Linked DNA regions of Verrucosispora sp. NA02020. The protein of the gene in region 2 binds, or shares a complex with, the protein of the main gene of each other region. Links are inferred from orthologs where the notes say so. Each region holds a gene or a part of one and is shown on either strand. Other genes may lie near its edges.

Region 1 (6,817 bases), 4.2 Mb from region 2 along the record:
CGCCGCTGGATCTCGGCCGCGCCCAACTCGGTGTCGAGCGTGTGCCACAGGCGCGCCTCCCAGCGCCGCCGCCCCAACCGGGGATCCCGCCCCGACCCGTCGTCGGCGGCCAACCCGAGACGCAGCCAGGCGACGAACTCCTCCAGCGCGGCGATCGCCGCAGTCGCCGCCGGCTCGATCCGGTCGGCCAGTGCCGGAGCCTGCGCGAGCAGTTCCGGCACCTCGTCCCGGACCAGCGCGGCGGCACCGGTGAACTGCCCGACCGCCGTCTCGGCGTGGATCCGGGGCATGTCGCGCAGCGTCGCCCGCGCGGTCGCCAACGCGTCCGGTACGGCGCCGAGCCGGCCGGCGAGCGCGGTCAGCCGCTCCTCGATCGGCGCGTACGGCCGGGCGACGAGGGCGTGCAGCAACGGACCGGGATTGTGCGCGAGCGGGTCCCACTCGTGTGCCCGGATCTCGGTCAGCTCGAAGAGTTCCCGGTCGACAGCCGCCGCGAGCAGTGCGTGATCCACCTGCTCCTCGACGTCACCCGGGTCCGGGTCGATCTCGCACAGCACGCTGGCCGCGTCCACGAGCATGGCCCGGTCGGCCGCCACCGCGTCGGCGGAGAGATCCGGCAACCGGTCGTCGTACCGGTGGTCCCCGACCGAGGTGGCCACCCCCGGCCGACTGACCAGCAACGCCTCGACGATCCGCTCCGCCACCACCTCGAACTTCTCCACCCCCCGACCCTAACCACCCGACCCACCCCCAGCCTCCGCCCGCCCTCGTCCGCGCCATGCCTTCCCTCAAGAGGAGCGTGGCAGCGTAGCTGTTCGACACGCCGGGGCAGCGCCAGCCACACTGCCACGATCCGGGGAGTGCCGGTGCCTCAGCGGGAGGGGGACTCGGCCTTGCGGATGGACTCGGCGTGGGCGAGGGTGACGCGACGCAGGGCGGTCTCCGGGTCCAGCCCGGCGTCACGGGCCTCGGCGACGGCGGTCAGCAGGGCGGCACCCAGGGCGGCCTCGGCATCCGGCTGGGCGTCCGGCGACGGCAGCGCGACACCGAGCCCGGCTCGGGCGGCGCGTTCCAGGATCTGGGCGGCCAGCGCCAGCGCGGGCTGACTCACCGCGATGCCGTCGAGCACCGAGTCGCGGGACTTCTCGGCCTGCTTGATCCGCTCCCAGCTCGCGGTGATCTCCTCCAGGCTGCCCGCCTGGGCGTCCGCGAAGACGTGCGGGTTACGCCGGACCATCTTGTCGACCAGGCCACCGGCCACGTCGTCGACGGTCCACCGCTCACCCTCGGGCAGTTCCTCGGCCAACCGGGCGTGCAGCACCACCTGGAGCAGCACGTCACCCAGTTCCTCGCGCAGCGCGTCGGTGTCCCCGGCGCCGATCGCGTCGTACGCCTCGTAGCACTCCTCCAGCAGGAAACCGGCCAGACTCTGATGGGTCTGCGCCCGCTTCCACGGATCGCCGCCCGGCGAGAGCAGCCGGTCCAGCACCGCAACCGCGTCGAGCAGCCGGGCACCCGGCGGATCCCACGAGCCGTACATCAGCTCCAGCTCCGCCAGCCCCGGCTCGCGGGCCAGCCGCAACCCCAGCTCCCGGGCCAGCGACTCGTCGCCGGCGGGACCGGCCAACCACACCACGGTCTCGTGCGTCGCCGACGCCTCCAGCAACGCGGGCACCGCCGGCCCGTCGAGGACCCGCAGATCGGCGCCCGCCACCCGCAGGGCCGTGGTCAGCTCGCTCTCCGCTCCGGCGAGCACCGGTGCGGCGCGTACGACGTCCCAGGCGGTCGCCGTCAGCAGACCGGCCGGCAACCGGGGTGAGGTAACCAGCAGGACGATCCGAGGCACGGTCAGCTGTCTGCCGGGCCGGTCTGCACCGGCCTCGGGGTGGAGACGTCGGTGACCGCGTCGGAACCGGGCTCACCCAGCGGCACACCCACCGCCACCGCCTGGCCGGCGAAGCTGAGCACCGGGAACTGCAGCGGACGGTAGCGCGGGTTGACCGTCACGTCGTACGTGTCGACCGCCTCGGAGAGGGCGTTGCGGGTCGCCAGCGCCTGCCGGAGCTGTTCACCGTCGAGCTGCGGGGCGGCCTGCTCGACGGTCACGTCGGCGGGTACCGCACCGGCCCGCTTGCCCGCCGCGACCAATTCGGTCAGATCCTGCTCGGTCGGCGCCACCGGCGAGCCGACCGGGATGCCGGAGAGACAGGTGTACAGCTCGGCGACCTGCCGCGCGTACGTGGCCTCGGGGCTGATGCCGAGCTGCTGGGCCACCTGCGCCGCCTCGGCCTGCCCCTGGGGGCGGTAACCCTCGGCGGCGGAGATCCGCTCGCAGACCTGGCCGAGCACCAGGGTGCTCACCACCTCGCTGCGCCCGGGCAGGCGTACCTGCTGCTGGCCGGGCACCTGCTCGGCCGCCTCGGTCGGCTCCGGGTTCTTGGCCCGGGCGTCGTCGATGACCTCGGTGACGGCGTCCTCGGTGATCCGGTGGTCACCGACGTACGCGGCGACACCGGGCTCGGAACGGCAACCGGAGAGGGCGACGAGGCCGACCGCCACGCTGGCGACGGCGACAAGACGGCGAGCACGCATGCCCGTCACTCTCTCATGCCCCCTACCCACCGGTGGCACCCGCACCCGCAGGCACCGCCGGGGCGCCGAGGACGTCGGAGAGCAGCTGCGCGCACCACTCCAGCAGAGCCTGGTCGCGCAACGGCTCGCCACCGATCCGGCGGGTCGTCGGCCGGGGCACACTGACCTGGTCGAGCGCGGACTTGTAGACCGAGTCCGGGTGGTAGCGCTTGAGCCGCATCTGCTTCGAGTCGGGCAGCGGCAGCGGGCCGAAGCGCAGGTGCTTGCCCTGCACGCTGACGTCGGTGAGGCCGTACCGGCGGGCCAGCAGCCGGAACCGCGCCACCGCGATCAGGTTCTGCACCGGTGCGGGCGGCTCGCCGTAGCGGTCGGTCATCTCGGCCGCCACCTCGCGCAGCCGTTCCTCGTCGCGCGCCTCGGCGAGCTTGCGGTACATCTCCAGGCGCAGCCGTTCCACGCCGACGTAGTCGTGCGGCAGGTGCGCGTCCACCGGAAGGTCGATCTTGACGTCCGTCTCCTCCTCGGGACGCTCGCCCTTGAACGCCTGCACCGCCTCGCCGACCATCCGGACGTAGAGGTCGAACCCGACGCCCTCGATGTGCCCGGACTGCTCGCCGCCGAGCAGGTTGCCGGCACCCCGGATCTCCAGGTCCTTCATCGCCACGTACATGCCGGCACCCAACTCGGTGTGCTGGGCGATGGTGGCCAGCCGCTCGTGCGCGTGCTCGGTGAGCGGCTTCTCCGGCGGATAGAGGAAGTACGCGTACGCCCGCTCCCGGCCCCGGCCCACCCGGCCCCGGATCTGGTGCAACTGGGCCAGGCCGAGCAGATCGGCCCGCTCCACGATCAGGGTGTTGGCGTTCGGGATGTCGATGCCGGACTCCACGATCGTGGTGCAGACCAGGACGTCGAACTCCTTCTCCCAGAAGCCGACCATGACCTTCTCCAGGGCGTCCTCGCCCATCTGGCCGTGCGCCACCGCGACCCGGGACTCGGGCACCAGCTCGCGCAGCCGGCGGGCCGCCCGCTCGATCGACTCGACCCGGTTGTGCAGGTAGAAGACCTGTCCGTCACGGAGCAACTCGCGGTGGATGGCGGCGGCCACCTGCCGGTCGTCCTGCGCCCCGACGGCGGTGAGCACCGGATGCCGCTCCTCCGGCGGGGTGGCGATGGTGGACATCTCCCGGATGCCGGTGATCGCCATCTCCAGGGTGCGCGGGATCGGGGTCGCCGACATGCTCAGCACGTCGACGGCGGCCCGCATCGACTTCAGGTGCTCCTTGTGCTCGACACCGAACCGCTGCTCCTCGTCGACGATGACCAGCCCGAGCGACTTGAAGCGGGTGGCAGCCGCCAGTAGTCGGTGGGTGCCGATGACGATGTCGGAGGTGCCGTCGGCGACCATCGCGAGCGTCTGCTCGGCCTCCTTCGGCGTCTGGAACCGGGAGAGCTGCCGGATCGTCACCGGGAACTGGCTCATCCGCTCGGCGAACGTGTTGTAGTGCTGCTGCACCAGCAGGGTGGTGGGCACCAGCACGGCCACCTGCTTGCCGTCCTGCACCGCCTTGAACGCCGCGCGTACCGCGATCTCGGTCTTGCCGTAGCCGACGTCGCCGCAGATCAGCCGGTCCATCGGGACGCTCTGCTCCATGTCCCGCTTGACCTCCTCGATGGCGGCGAGCTGGTCGGGCGTCTCCTGCCAGGGGAAGGCGTCCTCCAGTTCCCGCTGCCACGGGGTGTCCGGGCCGAAGGTGTGCCCCTTGGACGCCTTGCGGGCGGCGTAGAGCTGGATGAGCTGGGCGGCGATCTCCTTGACCGCCTTGCGGGCCCGCGCCTTGGACTTCTGCCAGTCCGAGCCGCCCATCTTGTGCAGCGTCGGCTGCTCACCACCGACGTACCGGCTGAGCTGGTCGAGCTGGTCGGTGGGGACGAAGAGACGGTCGCCGGGCTGGCCGCGCTTGCTCGCGGCGTACTCGATGACCAGGTACTCCCGCGACGCGCCGTTGACCGTACGCTGCACCAGCTCCACGTACCGGCCGATGCCGTGCTGCTCGTGCACCACGTGGTCGCCGGCCCGCAGCTCCAACGGGTCGATCGTGTTGCGCCGCCGGCTCGGCATCTTGCGCATGTCCCGGGTGGAGACGCCCCGGCCACCGGTGACGTCGCTGCCGGTGAGCAGCACGAACCGGGCCGCCTCGTCGACGAAGCCGCCGGTGAGGCTGCCGCAGGTGACCAGGACCTCGCCCGACACGGGCGCGTCCGGGACCTGCTCGGTCATCCGGGCGCCCAGGCCACCGTCGCGGAGCACCTCGACGGCCCGGTGGGCGGGGCCGTGCCCCTCGAAGACCAGCGCGACCGACCAGCCCTCACCGGTCCAGCGCGTCAGGTCGGCCACCACCCGGTCGGTCTCGCCGTGATAGAGCGGCGCGGGCTGGGCGCTCAGGCTCACCGCGATGGCGTCGTCGGGGGTGACGTCGACCGCCTCCGGCGCGTCCTCCCACGGCTGCCGCTCCGGGGCGGCGTCCGGCTCGGCCATAATTCGGCCTCCGCGCCGGTGGCCGGCACTCCGGACCGAATGAAGGTCGTCGGCCATCCCGAACGGGGACAGTGTCCACCAGGGCCGGCGCCGCGTGGCGGCGGCCGCGCGGACGTCGGCCAGGGTGCGGAAGGCGGCGGCGCCGAGGTCGATCGGGGCCTGGCCGCCGACGGCCGCGGCGGCCCAGCTGGCCTGGAGGAACTCCTCAGAGGTACGCACCAGGTCGTGCGCCCGGGTGCGGATCCGCTCCGGGTCGCAGAGCAGGACATGCGTGCCCTCGGGCATGCAGTCCAGCAGCAACTCCATCGAGTCGTCGCCGATCAGCGCCGGGGCGAGGGACTCCATGCCCTCCACCGGTATGCCGCCGGCCAGCTTGTCCAGGATCTCGGCCAGCTCGGGGTGCTGCCCGGCCAGCTCGGCGGCCCGCTCCCGGACGGCCGGGGTGAGCAGCAGCTCCCGGCAGGGCGGTGCCCAGAGTTGCGGCACCTGTTCGATGGTGCGCTGGTCGGCCACGGCGAAGGTGCGGATCTCCTCCACCTCGTCGCCCCAGAACTCGACCCGCGACGGGTGCTCGTCGGTGGGCGGGAAGACGTCCAGGATGCCGCCACGGACGGCGAACTCGCCCCGTTTGGTGACCAGGTCGACCCGCGCGTACGCCATGTCGGTCAACCGGCGCGCCACCTGCTCCAGGTCGGCCTCGTCCCCGGCGGACAGCCGCACCGGCTCCAGGTCGCCGAGTCCCTTGAGCTGCGGTTGCAGCATCGACCGGACCGGCGCCACGACCACCCGCAGCGGCCCGGTGCGCCCGTGCGCGTCCGCCGAGTCCGGGTGGGCCAGCCGGCGCAGCACCGCCAGCCGTCGACCGACCGTGTCGGAGCGCGGCGAGAGCCGCTCGTGCGGCAGCGTCTCCCAGCTCGGGAAGATCGCCACCTGCTCGGCGGGGAGCAGCCCACCCAGCGCCGCCACCAGGTCCTCCGCCTCACGGCTGGTGGCGGTGACCGCCAGCACCGGCCGCCCGGCACCGCCGACCGTCGCGTCCCGCCCCTGTTCGGCGGGGTCCGCGGCGACGGCGGCGACCGCGAACGGGCGCAACGCCGGTGGCGCGGTCAGGTCGAGGCCGTCGACCTGGGCCGCACCCGAGCGCGCCAGGTCACGCACACGGGCCAGCCCCGGGTCGGCCAGGGCGGCGGCGAACAGTCCGGTGAGCGCAGTCATGATCACTTCCGCGGGTGAGGACACGACGATCGCCCCGCGTCCGTCCGGACGGGGGGTTCCACCGGTCGACACTATCTCTCCGGTCGGACGATCCACCGCCGTCCACGACGTCCGGGCTCCGGCACGCCCGCGGCCTGCCGGTCCGCGCGTACGGTCGGGGCCACCAGCAGGATCTTGACGACTGCCGGGCGCTGTGGTCGGCTGCCCGGCATGAACGGGGAGTTTCGCGCACAGTTCGACGCGGACGTCACCTTCGCCAACGGCGGCGGTCTGCGCACCGAGGGCTTCCGGCTGGACATCCCCGGCCGGAGCATCACCGACGAGGACCTGGCGGCGCTCTTCGTCCGGCACCTCGGGCTGCTGATGGTGGCCGAGGTCCGCATCACCGGCACGACGATCGTCGAGGAGCCGCACAAGGGCGGTCGCGGCGTCGCGGCCACCGCCCCGGGCACCGGCCACCGGTTCGTCGAGCTG
Region 2 (8,166 bases):
TACTTCTCCCCGCAACTGCTGATGGTGCAGGAGTTGCAGGGCCCGGGCATCAGCGCCCGGGGCGCCGCCTTCGCCGGACTCAACCTCTATGTCCTGCTCGGCCGGGGCCAGGACTACGCGTGGAGCGCCACCTCCTCGATCCACGACATCACCGACACGTACGCGATGCCGCTCTGCGTGCCCGGCGGCGGAACGCCGACGCCGGCCAGCAACCACTACCTCTTCCGGGGCCAGTGCCTGGCGATGGAGGAGCTGTCCCGGGTCAACCGGTGGACCCCGACCGTCGCCGACAGCACCGCGGCCGGGTCGTACAAGCTGGTCGCCTGGCGTACCAAGCTGGGCCTGGTGGGCTGGCGCGGCACGGTGGGCGGGGTGCCGCACGCGTTCACCCAACTGCGCTCCACCTACGGTCGTGAGGCCGACTCGGCCATCGGCTTCCAGATGTTCAACGACCCGACCCAGATGGGTTCCGCCGAGGCGTTCCTCACCTCCGCCAACAACGTCGAGTACGCCTTCAACTGGTTCTACGTCAACTCCACCCAGTCGGCGTACTTCAACTCCGGGCTCAACCCGGTGCGGGCCGCCGGCAGCAACCCGAATCTGCCGATGAAGGCCGAACGGGCCTACGAGTGGCAGGACTTCGACCCGGCGACCGGCACCGCGCGGTACGCGCCGCGCTCGGCCCACCCGCAGTCGATCAACCAGGACTACTACATCAGCTGGAACAACAAGCAGGCCAAGGACTTCGGTGCCGCCGACGGCAACTTCAGCTTCGGTGCCGTACACCGGGGTGACCTGCTGGACAAGCCGATGAAGGCGGCCATCTCGGCGGGCCGCAAGTTCGACCGGGCCTCGCTGACCGAACTGGTGCAGCGGGCCGGGCTGACCGACCTGCGCGGCGCAGAGGTGCTCGGCGAGCTGATCCGGGTGCTGGAGAGCCAGCCGGTCACCGACAGCGCCCTGGCCACCGAGATCACCCGGCTCAAGGCCTGGCGACAGGCGGGCGCGCTGCGGGTGGAGACCGCCAAGGGCTCCAAGGTGTACCAGCACGCCGAGGCGATCCGTACCTTCGACGCCTGGTGGCCGCTGCTGGTGCGGGGCATGTTCCGCGACCAGCTCGGCACGGACCTCTACCAGTCCGTGATCAACGCGATGCAGATCAACGAGTCCCCGTCCGGCCTGCAACAGGGCGACGTGTCGAACCTGCCGTCCTCGGCGAACAGCGCGCAGACCCACAAGGGCTCGGCGTTCCAGTACGGCTGGTGGGGCTACGTCGACAAGGACCTGCGGGCGGTGCTCGGTGACCCGGTCGCCGGCGACCCCGGACGGACCTTCTGCGGCGCCGGCAACCTGGGTACGTGCCGTCAGGTGCTGCTGGACACGCTGCGCACCGCGTCGACGACCCCGGCCGCCCAGACGTACCCGGGCGACGCCACCTGCGCCGCCGGTGACCAGTGGTGCGCGGACGCGATCGTCCAGTCGCCGCTGGGCGGTATCAAGCACGCCACCATCGCCTGGCAGAACCGCCCCACCTACCAGCAGGTGGTGTCGTTCCCGGCCCGACGTGGTGACGCGGTGACCAACCTGGCGACCGGCCGTCCGGTGACCGCCTCTAGCAGCCAGCTCGGCAACGGCGCCGCCCGCGCCGTCGACGGTGACCTGAACACCCGCTGGGCCAGCTCCTGGTCGGACAACCAGTGGCTGCGGGTGGACCTGGGCTCGGTGCGGCAGGTCGGCCGGGTGGCCCTGGCCTGGGAGTCCGCGTACGCCCGGTCGTATCGCATCGAGGTCTCCGACGACGGCGCGACCTGGCGGACGGTCTGGTCGACCACGGCCGGCGACGGCGGCACCGACGTGCTGACCTTCGCCCCGCAACAGGCCCGCTACGTGCGGGTGTACGGGCTCACCCGGGCCACCACGTACGGCTTCTCGCTGTGGGAGCTGTCCGCGTACGCGCAGTGACGCGGACGGGCGCGGCCGGAGGCGAGTTCGCCCCGGTCGCGCCCGTATCCGTGTGCCCCGCTGTCAGGCCAGCGAGATCTGGTCCCCGTCGACCTTGACCTCCTTGGCCGGCAGGCCGGTGGTCGCCGGCCCGGCCTTGACCGAGCCGTCCTCGATGGAGAACTTGCTGCCGTGACAGGTGCAGTTGATCGTCCCGCCGTCGACGTTCGACACCGGGCAGCCCTGGTGCGTGCAGATCGGGTCGAACCCCTTGAACTCCCCGGCGCTGGGCTGGGTGATCACCACGCCCTGCGCGGCGAAGACCGCACCGCCGCCGACCGGGATGTCGGCGGTCCTGGCCAGTGACTGCGCCCCCTCACGGTCCCCGCCGCCGGGGTCACCGGTGTTGGTGACCTGAGGTCCGCCGCTGGTCGGGGCCGCGCCGTCACCGGAGTCGTCACCGCCGCCGCACCCGGCCAGCACTACCGCCGCGCCGACCGCGCCCACGCCGGTCAGCAGGCTCCGTCGGGTACGCGTGTCCGGTCCGGCCAGCACCTGATCGTCACTCATGCCGCCTCGCTTCTCTCTTCGGCTACCACCGTGCATGATCCGTGGCTACGTCTCTCGACACGCACCACTCTGCCCGGTGGTTCACCCGATCGGCCACTCGGGCGTACCCCAACGGGTGGGCCCGACCGCCGCCACGGGCGACGGCCGGGCCTCGCGGATCAGCGGGCGGCGGCCGCCTTGCGACCGCGCGTCTTGGCCCCGGTGGCCTTCGCGGCGGTGGACTTGGCACCGTTGGCCTTGGCGGCCCGGGCGGTGGCCGCCGTCGCGCCCTTGGCCGTGCCGTCGAGCTTGAGCACGGTCCGTAGGAACTGCCCGGTGTGACTCTCGGTGACCTCGGCGACCTCCTCCGGGGTGCCGGTGGCGAGCACCGTGCCGCCCCGGTGACCGCCCTCCGGGCCCATGTCGATCAGCCAGTCGGCACTCTTGATCACGTCGAGGTTGTGCTCGATGGTGATCACCGTGTTGCCCTTGTCGACCAGCCCCTCCAGCACCAGCAGCAGCTTGCGGATGTCCTCGAAGTGCAGGCCGGTGGTGGGCTCGTCGAGCACGTACACCGTCCGCCCGGTGGACCGCTTCTGCAGCTCGGAGGCGAGCTTGACCCGCTGCGCCTCACCGCCGGAGAGGGTCGGCGCCGGCTGGCCCAGCCGGACGTAGCCCAGGCCCACGTCGACGAGCGTCTTGAGGTGCCGGTGGATGGCCGGGATGGCGGAGAAGAACTCCGCCGCCTCCTCGATCGGCATCTCCAGCACGTCGGAGACGGTCTTGCCCTTGTAGTGCACCTCCAGGGTCTCCCGGTTGTACCGGGCGCCCTTGCAGACCTCGCACGGCACGTACACGTCGGGCAGGAAGTTCATCTCGATCTTGATGGTGCCGTCACCGGAGCACGCCTCGCAGCGTCCGCCCTTGACGTTGAACGAGAACCGGCCCGGCCCGTACCCCCGGACCTTGGCCTCGGTGGTCTCGGCGAACAGCTTGCGCACGTGGTCCCAGACGCCGGTGTAGGTCGCCGGGTTCGAGCGCGGCGTCCGACCGATCGGTGACTGGTCGACCCCGACGACCTTGTCCACGTGCTCCAGCCCGCCGACGCGGGTGTGCCGGCCAGGCACCAGCCGGGCGCCGTTGATCTGGTTGGCCAGCACCGCGTAGAGGATGTCGTTGACCAGGGTCGACTTGCCCGACCCGCTGACGCCGGTGACGGCGATCAACTGGCCCAGCGGGAAGTTCACCGTGAGATTGCGCAGGTTGTGCTCGCGGGCACCGTGCACCACCAGTTCCCGACCCGGCGTCTGCGGGCGGCGCCCGGCCGGGAGCGGGATCTCCCGACGTCCGGAGAGGTACGCCCCGGTCATCGACTCCGGGTTCGTCAGCAGCTCCGGCACCGAGCCGCTGTGCACGATCTGCCCACCGTGCTCCCCCGCGCCGGGCCCGATGTCCACGATCCAGTCGGCGGTGCGGATGGTGTCCTCGTCGTGCTCGACCACGATCAGCGTGTTGCCCAGCCCGCGCAGCCGGACCAGGGTCTCGATCAGCCGGTGGTTGTCGCGCTGGTGCAGCCCGATCGACGGCTCGTCCAGCACGTAGAGCACGCCGACCAGGCCGGACCCGATCTGGGTGGCGAGCCGGATGCGCTGCGCCTCGCCACCGGAGAGGGTGCCGGCGGCCCGGTCCAGGGAGAGGTAGTCCAGACCGACGTCGAGCAGGAAGCGCAGCCGAGCGTTGATCTCCTTGAGCACCCGCTCGGCGATCAGCTTCTGCCGGTCGGTCAGCTCGATGCCGGCCAGCAGGTCGGCGCACTCGCCGACGGACAGGTTGCACACCTCGGCGATGCTGCGCCCGGCCAGCGTGACGGCGAGCACCTCGGGCTTGAGCCGGGCACCGCCGCAGGCCGCACAGGGCACGTCACGCATGTACCCCTCGTACTTGTCCCGGGACCACTCCGACTCGGTGTCGGAGTGCCGGCGCTCGATCCACTGCACCACGCCCTCGAAGCCGGTGTAGTACGAGCGCTCCCGGCCGTACTTGTTGCGGTAGCGCACGTGCACCTGGTCGTCGGAACCGTGCAGGATCGTCTTCTGCGCCCGCGACGGCAGCGCCCGCCACGGCGTGTCGACGGTGAAGTGCTCGGCCTCGCCCAGCGCCTCCAACAACCGCAGGAAGTACTCCAGGTTGTGCCCGGTCGCCCAGGGCTGGATCGCGCCCTCGCGCAGGCTGCGCTCCGGGTCCGGGACGACCAGCTCCGGGTCGACCTCCTTCTTGGTGCCCAGGCCGGTGCACTCGGGGCAGGCGCCGTACGGCGCGTTGAAGGAGAAGACCCGGGGCTCCAGGTCCTCGATCGCCAGCGGGTGGTCGTTGGGGCAGGCCAGGTGCTCGGAGTAGCGGCGTTCCCGGTCCGGGTCGTCCTCGGCCAGGTCGACGAAGTCCAGCAGCACCAGACCGCCGGAGAGCCCGAGCGCCGCCTCGACCGAGTCGGTCAGCCGCTGCTTGGCGCCGGCCTTGACGCTGAGCCGGTCGATCACCACCTCGATGGTGTGCTTCTCCTGCTTCTTGAGCTTCGGCGGGTCGGTGAGCTGGTGCACCACCCCGTCGACCCGGGCCCGGGCGTACCCCTTGGACTGGAGCTCGGCGAAGAGGTCGACGTACTCGCCCTTGCGGCCGCGCACCACCGGGGCGAGCACCATGAAACGGGTGCCCTCGGCCATCGCCAGGACCCGGTCGACGATCTGCTGCGGGCTCTGCTTGGAGATCCGCTCGCCGCAGACCGGGCAGTGCGGCACGCCGACCCGGGCGAAGAGCAGTCGCAGGTAGTCGTAGACCTCGGTGATGGTGCCGACGGTCGAGCGCGGGTTGCGCGAGGTCGACTTCTGGTCGATCGAGACCGCCGGGCTCAACCCCTCGATGAAGTCGACGTCCGGCTTGTCCATCTGGCCGAGGAACTGCCGCGCGTACGACGACAGCGACTCCACGTAGCGGCGCTGCCCCTCGGCGAAGATCGTGTCGAAGGCCAGGCTCGACTTGCCCGAGCCGGACAGCCCGGTGAACACGATCAGGGCGTCCCGGGGCAGGTCGAGACTGACGTCACGCAGGTTGTGCTCGCGTGCGCCACGAATGATCAAACGGTCGGCCACGGTCCGTGTACTCCCGGGTGAGGATGACGAAGGAAGATCTGTCCGCTTTCAGGGATGAACCCGACCTTTCGGGCAAACCCGGCTTTCTGGGCGAACCCGATTTCGGGGTACGCCCAAGCGGTTGTGCCGGCGCGGAAAAGCGCCCCGGCAACTGTAGACCCGCCCTACGACAATCTGCCCCGACGGCGGGGCCGGCGGGCGGCGCGCCGCCCGGTCTCGTGAGCGATCTCGCGGTGCAGCCGTCGCCAGTTCTCCCAGCGCCGGGCGGTCAGCTCACCTGTCCGCAGCGCATCCTGGACGGCGCACCCCGGCTCGGCCTCGTGCCCGCAGTCGCCGTAGCGGCACTCGACCGCCAGCGCGGCGATGTCGCCGAAGGCCCGGTCGAGCCCGGTCGCGCCGTCGAGCAGACCGACCGCCCGGACGCCGGGGGTGTCCACCACCGCCCCACCGCCGGGCAGCGGCACCAACGCCCGCCAGGTGGTGGTGTGCCGGCCCTTGCCGTCCACCCGCCGGATCGCCTGGGTGGGCATCACCGTCGCCCCGGCCAGCGCGTTGACCAGGCTCGACTTGCCCGCACCGGAAGGTCCCAGCAGACCGAGGGTGCGGCCGGGGCCGACCTCGGCGCGCAGCGGGTCCAGCCCGGTGCCGCGCTCGGCGCTGACCGGCAGCACCGGCACGCCGGGAGCCAGCGCCGCGAGCTGCCGCGCCACCGCGACCGGGTCGGCCGCCAGGTCGGTCTTGGTCAGCACCACCAGCGGACGGGCGCCGGACTCGTGGGCCAGCGCCAGCAGCCGCTCGACGCGGGCGGCGTCGGGCGCCGGGTGCACCGCCTCCACCACGGCCGCCACGTCCAGGTTGGCGGCGAGCAGGTGACCGGCGGCGTCCTTGCCGGCGGTGCGCCGCACCAACGCGGTACGCCGGGGCAGCACCGCCTCCACGGTGATCCGGGCGTCGGGCCAGCGCCCGAGCAGCACCCAGTCCCCCACGCCGGGCAGCCGGGTGGGGTCACCCGCGGCGGCGACCAGCACCGCCCCGCCCGAGGTGGCACGCACCGGCCCCACCTCGGTCAGCACGGTGCAGACCCCACGGTCGACCCGGGCCACCCGACCCGGACGGTGATCGGTACGGATACGTCGCAGATGCGCCGCCCGCTCGGCGTCCCAGCCCAGGGCGGTCAACGTGATGCTCATGCTCGACGCCACCTCCTCCACTCCGGCGCCGCGACCACCGCAGACGGTAGGCCCGGCGGCGCCCGGCCGGAAGTGAATTCCCCGGCGACGCGGCACGCCCGGAGGGCTAGGGTCGGAACGTGCCGACAGACCCCCTTCTCCTCACCGGTGACGTGACCGACGCCACCGCCCGGCTGGTGCGTACGGCTGCCGGTTTCGACGCCACCGACCTGGCCGCGCCGTCGCTGCTGCCCGGCTGGACACGCGGCCACGTCCTGGCCCACCTGTGTCGCAACGCCGACGGTTTCGCCAACCTGCTCACCTCGGCACGCACCGGCGAGCAGATCCCGATGTACGCCAGCGCGCAGGCCCGCGACGCCGACATCGAGGCCGGCGCGCCCCGCCCGCCCGAGGAGCACCTGGACGACCTGCGTCGCAGCGCGGACCGGTTCGCCGAGGCGGTGGCGGCGATGCCGGTGTCGGCCTGGGCGGCCACCGTCGAGACCCGACGGGGTCCCTGGCCGGCCGCGCTACTGGTCTGGGGACGGCTCCGGGAGCTGGAGATCCACCACGTCGACCTGGCCGCCGCTTACCGGCCGCAGGACTGGTCGCCGAGCTTCGGCCACCGGCTGCTGCACGAGGTGGCCACCGGCTTCGGCGACCGCGACGACGCGCCATCGATGGTGCTGCGCTTCGACGGCGCCGGCCACGAACTGGTGGTGGGCGAGCGCGCGGGGGCGCCCGTCGTCACCGGTCCGGCAGCGGAACTCGCCGCCTGGCTCACCGGCCGCAGCACCGGCACCGCCCTGACCGTCAGCCCCGACGGTGACCTGCCCCGCCCACCGGAATGGATCTAGGAAGACGATGACCTACAGCGGAGATGTCACCCCCGGCGGCCCGCCGGCCGTACGCGAACTCGACGCCCTGACCATCACCAAGGTGTCGGTCGGCCCGATGGACAACAACGCGTACCTGCTGCGCTGTCGGCACACCGGCGAACAGGTGCTGATCGACGCCGCCAACGAAGCGCCCCGACTGCTGGAGCTGGTCGGTGACGGCGGGCTGCGCACCGTGGTCACCACCCACCAGCACATGGACCACTGGGTGGGGCTGGAGGAGGTCGTCGCCAAGACCGGGGCCCGCGCGCTGGTGCACGCCGACGACGCGGAGGGGCTGCCGATCGAGGCGCAGACCCTCGCCGACGGGGACACCGTGCCCGTGGGTGACTGCACGCTGGAGGTCATCCACATCAAGGGGCACACCCCGGGTTCGGTGGCGCTGCTCTACCGCGACCCGGCCGGCACCCCGCACCTCTTCACCGGCGACAGTCTCTTTCCTGGGGGTCCTGGGAGGACAACAGA

What was found. The genes of interacting proteins can lie anywhere in the genome.
Region 1: the proteins of uvrA (region 2) and mfd are in contact, whole or in part, in a crystal structure (PDB 4DFC), measured with the Escherichia coli proteins. The link is inferred for Verrucosispora sp. NA02020 from one-to-one orthologs.

What each region holds. Positions count from the first base shown.
Region 1 is NZ_CP054923.1:1,065,045-1,071,861, reverse strand. Bases 2,415-6,721 are described here. They hold mfd (transcription-repair coupling factor), read right to left. Parts: upstream 6,344-6,721; coding sequence 2,615-6,343; downstream 2,415-2,614. Other genes in these bases: HUT12_RS04585 (cyclase family protein), read left to right, coding at 6,554-6,721; HUT12_RS04595 (hypothetical protein), read right to left, coding at 2,415-2,592. Also shown: HUT12_RS04605 (DUF885 domain-containing protein), read right to left, coding at 1-722; HUT12_RS04600 (nucleoside triphosphate pyrophosphohydrolase), read right to left, coding at 872-1,846; more of HUT12_RS04595, read right to left, coding at 1,849-2,414; more of HUT12_RS04585, read left to right, coding at 6,722-6,817. UniProt on the Escherichia coli protein: Couples transcription and DNA repair by recognizing RNA polymerase (RNAP) stalled at DNA lesions. Mediates ATP-dependent release of RNAP and its truncated transcript from the DNA, and recruitment of nucleotide excision repair machinery to the damaged site.
Region 2 is NZ_CP054923.1:5,226,500-5,234,665, forward strand. The notes cover bases 2,470-6,035. They hold uvrA (excinuclease ABC subunit UvrA), read right to left. Parts: upstream 5,637-6,035; coding sequence 2,670-5,636; downstream 2,470-2,669. Other genes in these bases: HUT12_RS22775 (Rieske (2Fe-2S) protein), read right to left, coding at 2,470-2,511; rsgA (ribosome small subunit-dependent GTPase A), read right to left, coding at 5,801-6,035. Outside these bases: HUT12_RS22770 (penicillin acylase family protein), read left to right, coding at 1-1,962; more of HUT12_RS22775, read right to left, coding at 2,026-2,469; more of rsgA, read right to left, coding at 6,036-6,826; HUT12_RS22790 (maleylpyruvate isomerase family mycothiol-dependent enzyme), read left to right, coding at 6,946-7,662; HUT12_RS22795 (MBL fold metallo-hydrolase), read left to right, coding at 7,670-8,166. UniProt on the Escherichia coli protein: The UvrABC repair system catalyzes the recognition and processing of DNA lesions. UvrA is an ATPase and a DNA-binding protein. A damage recognition complex composed of 2 UvrA and 2 UvrB subunits scans DNA for abnormalities.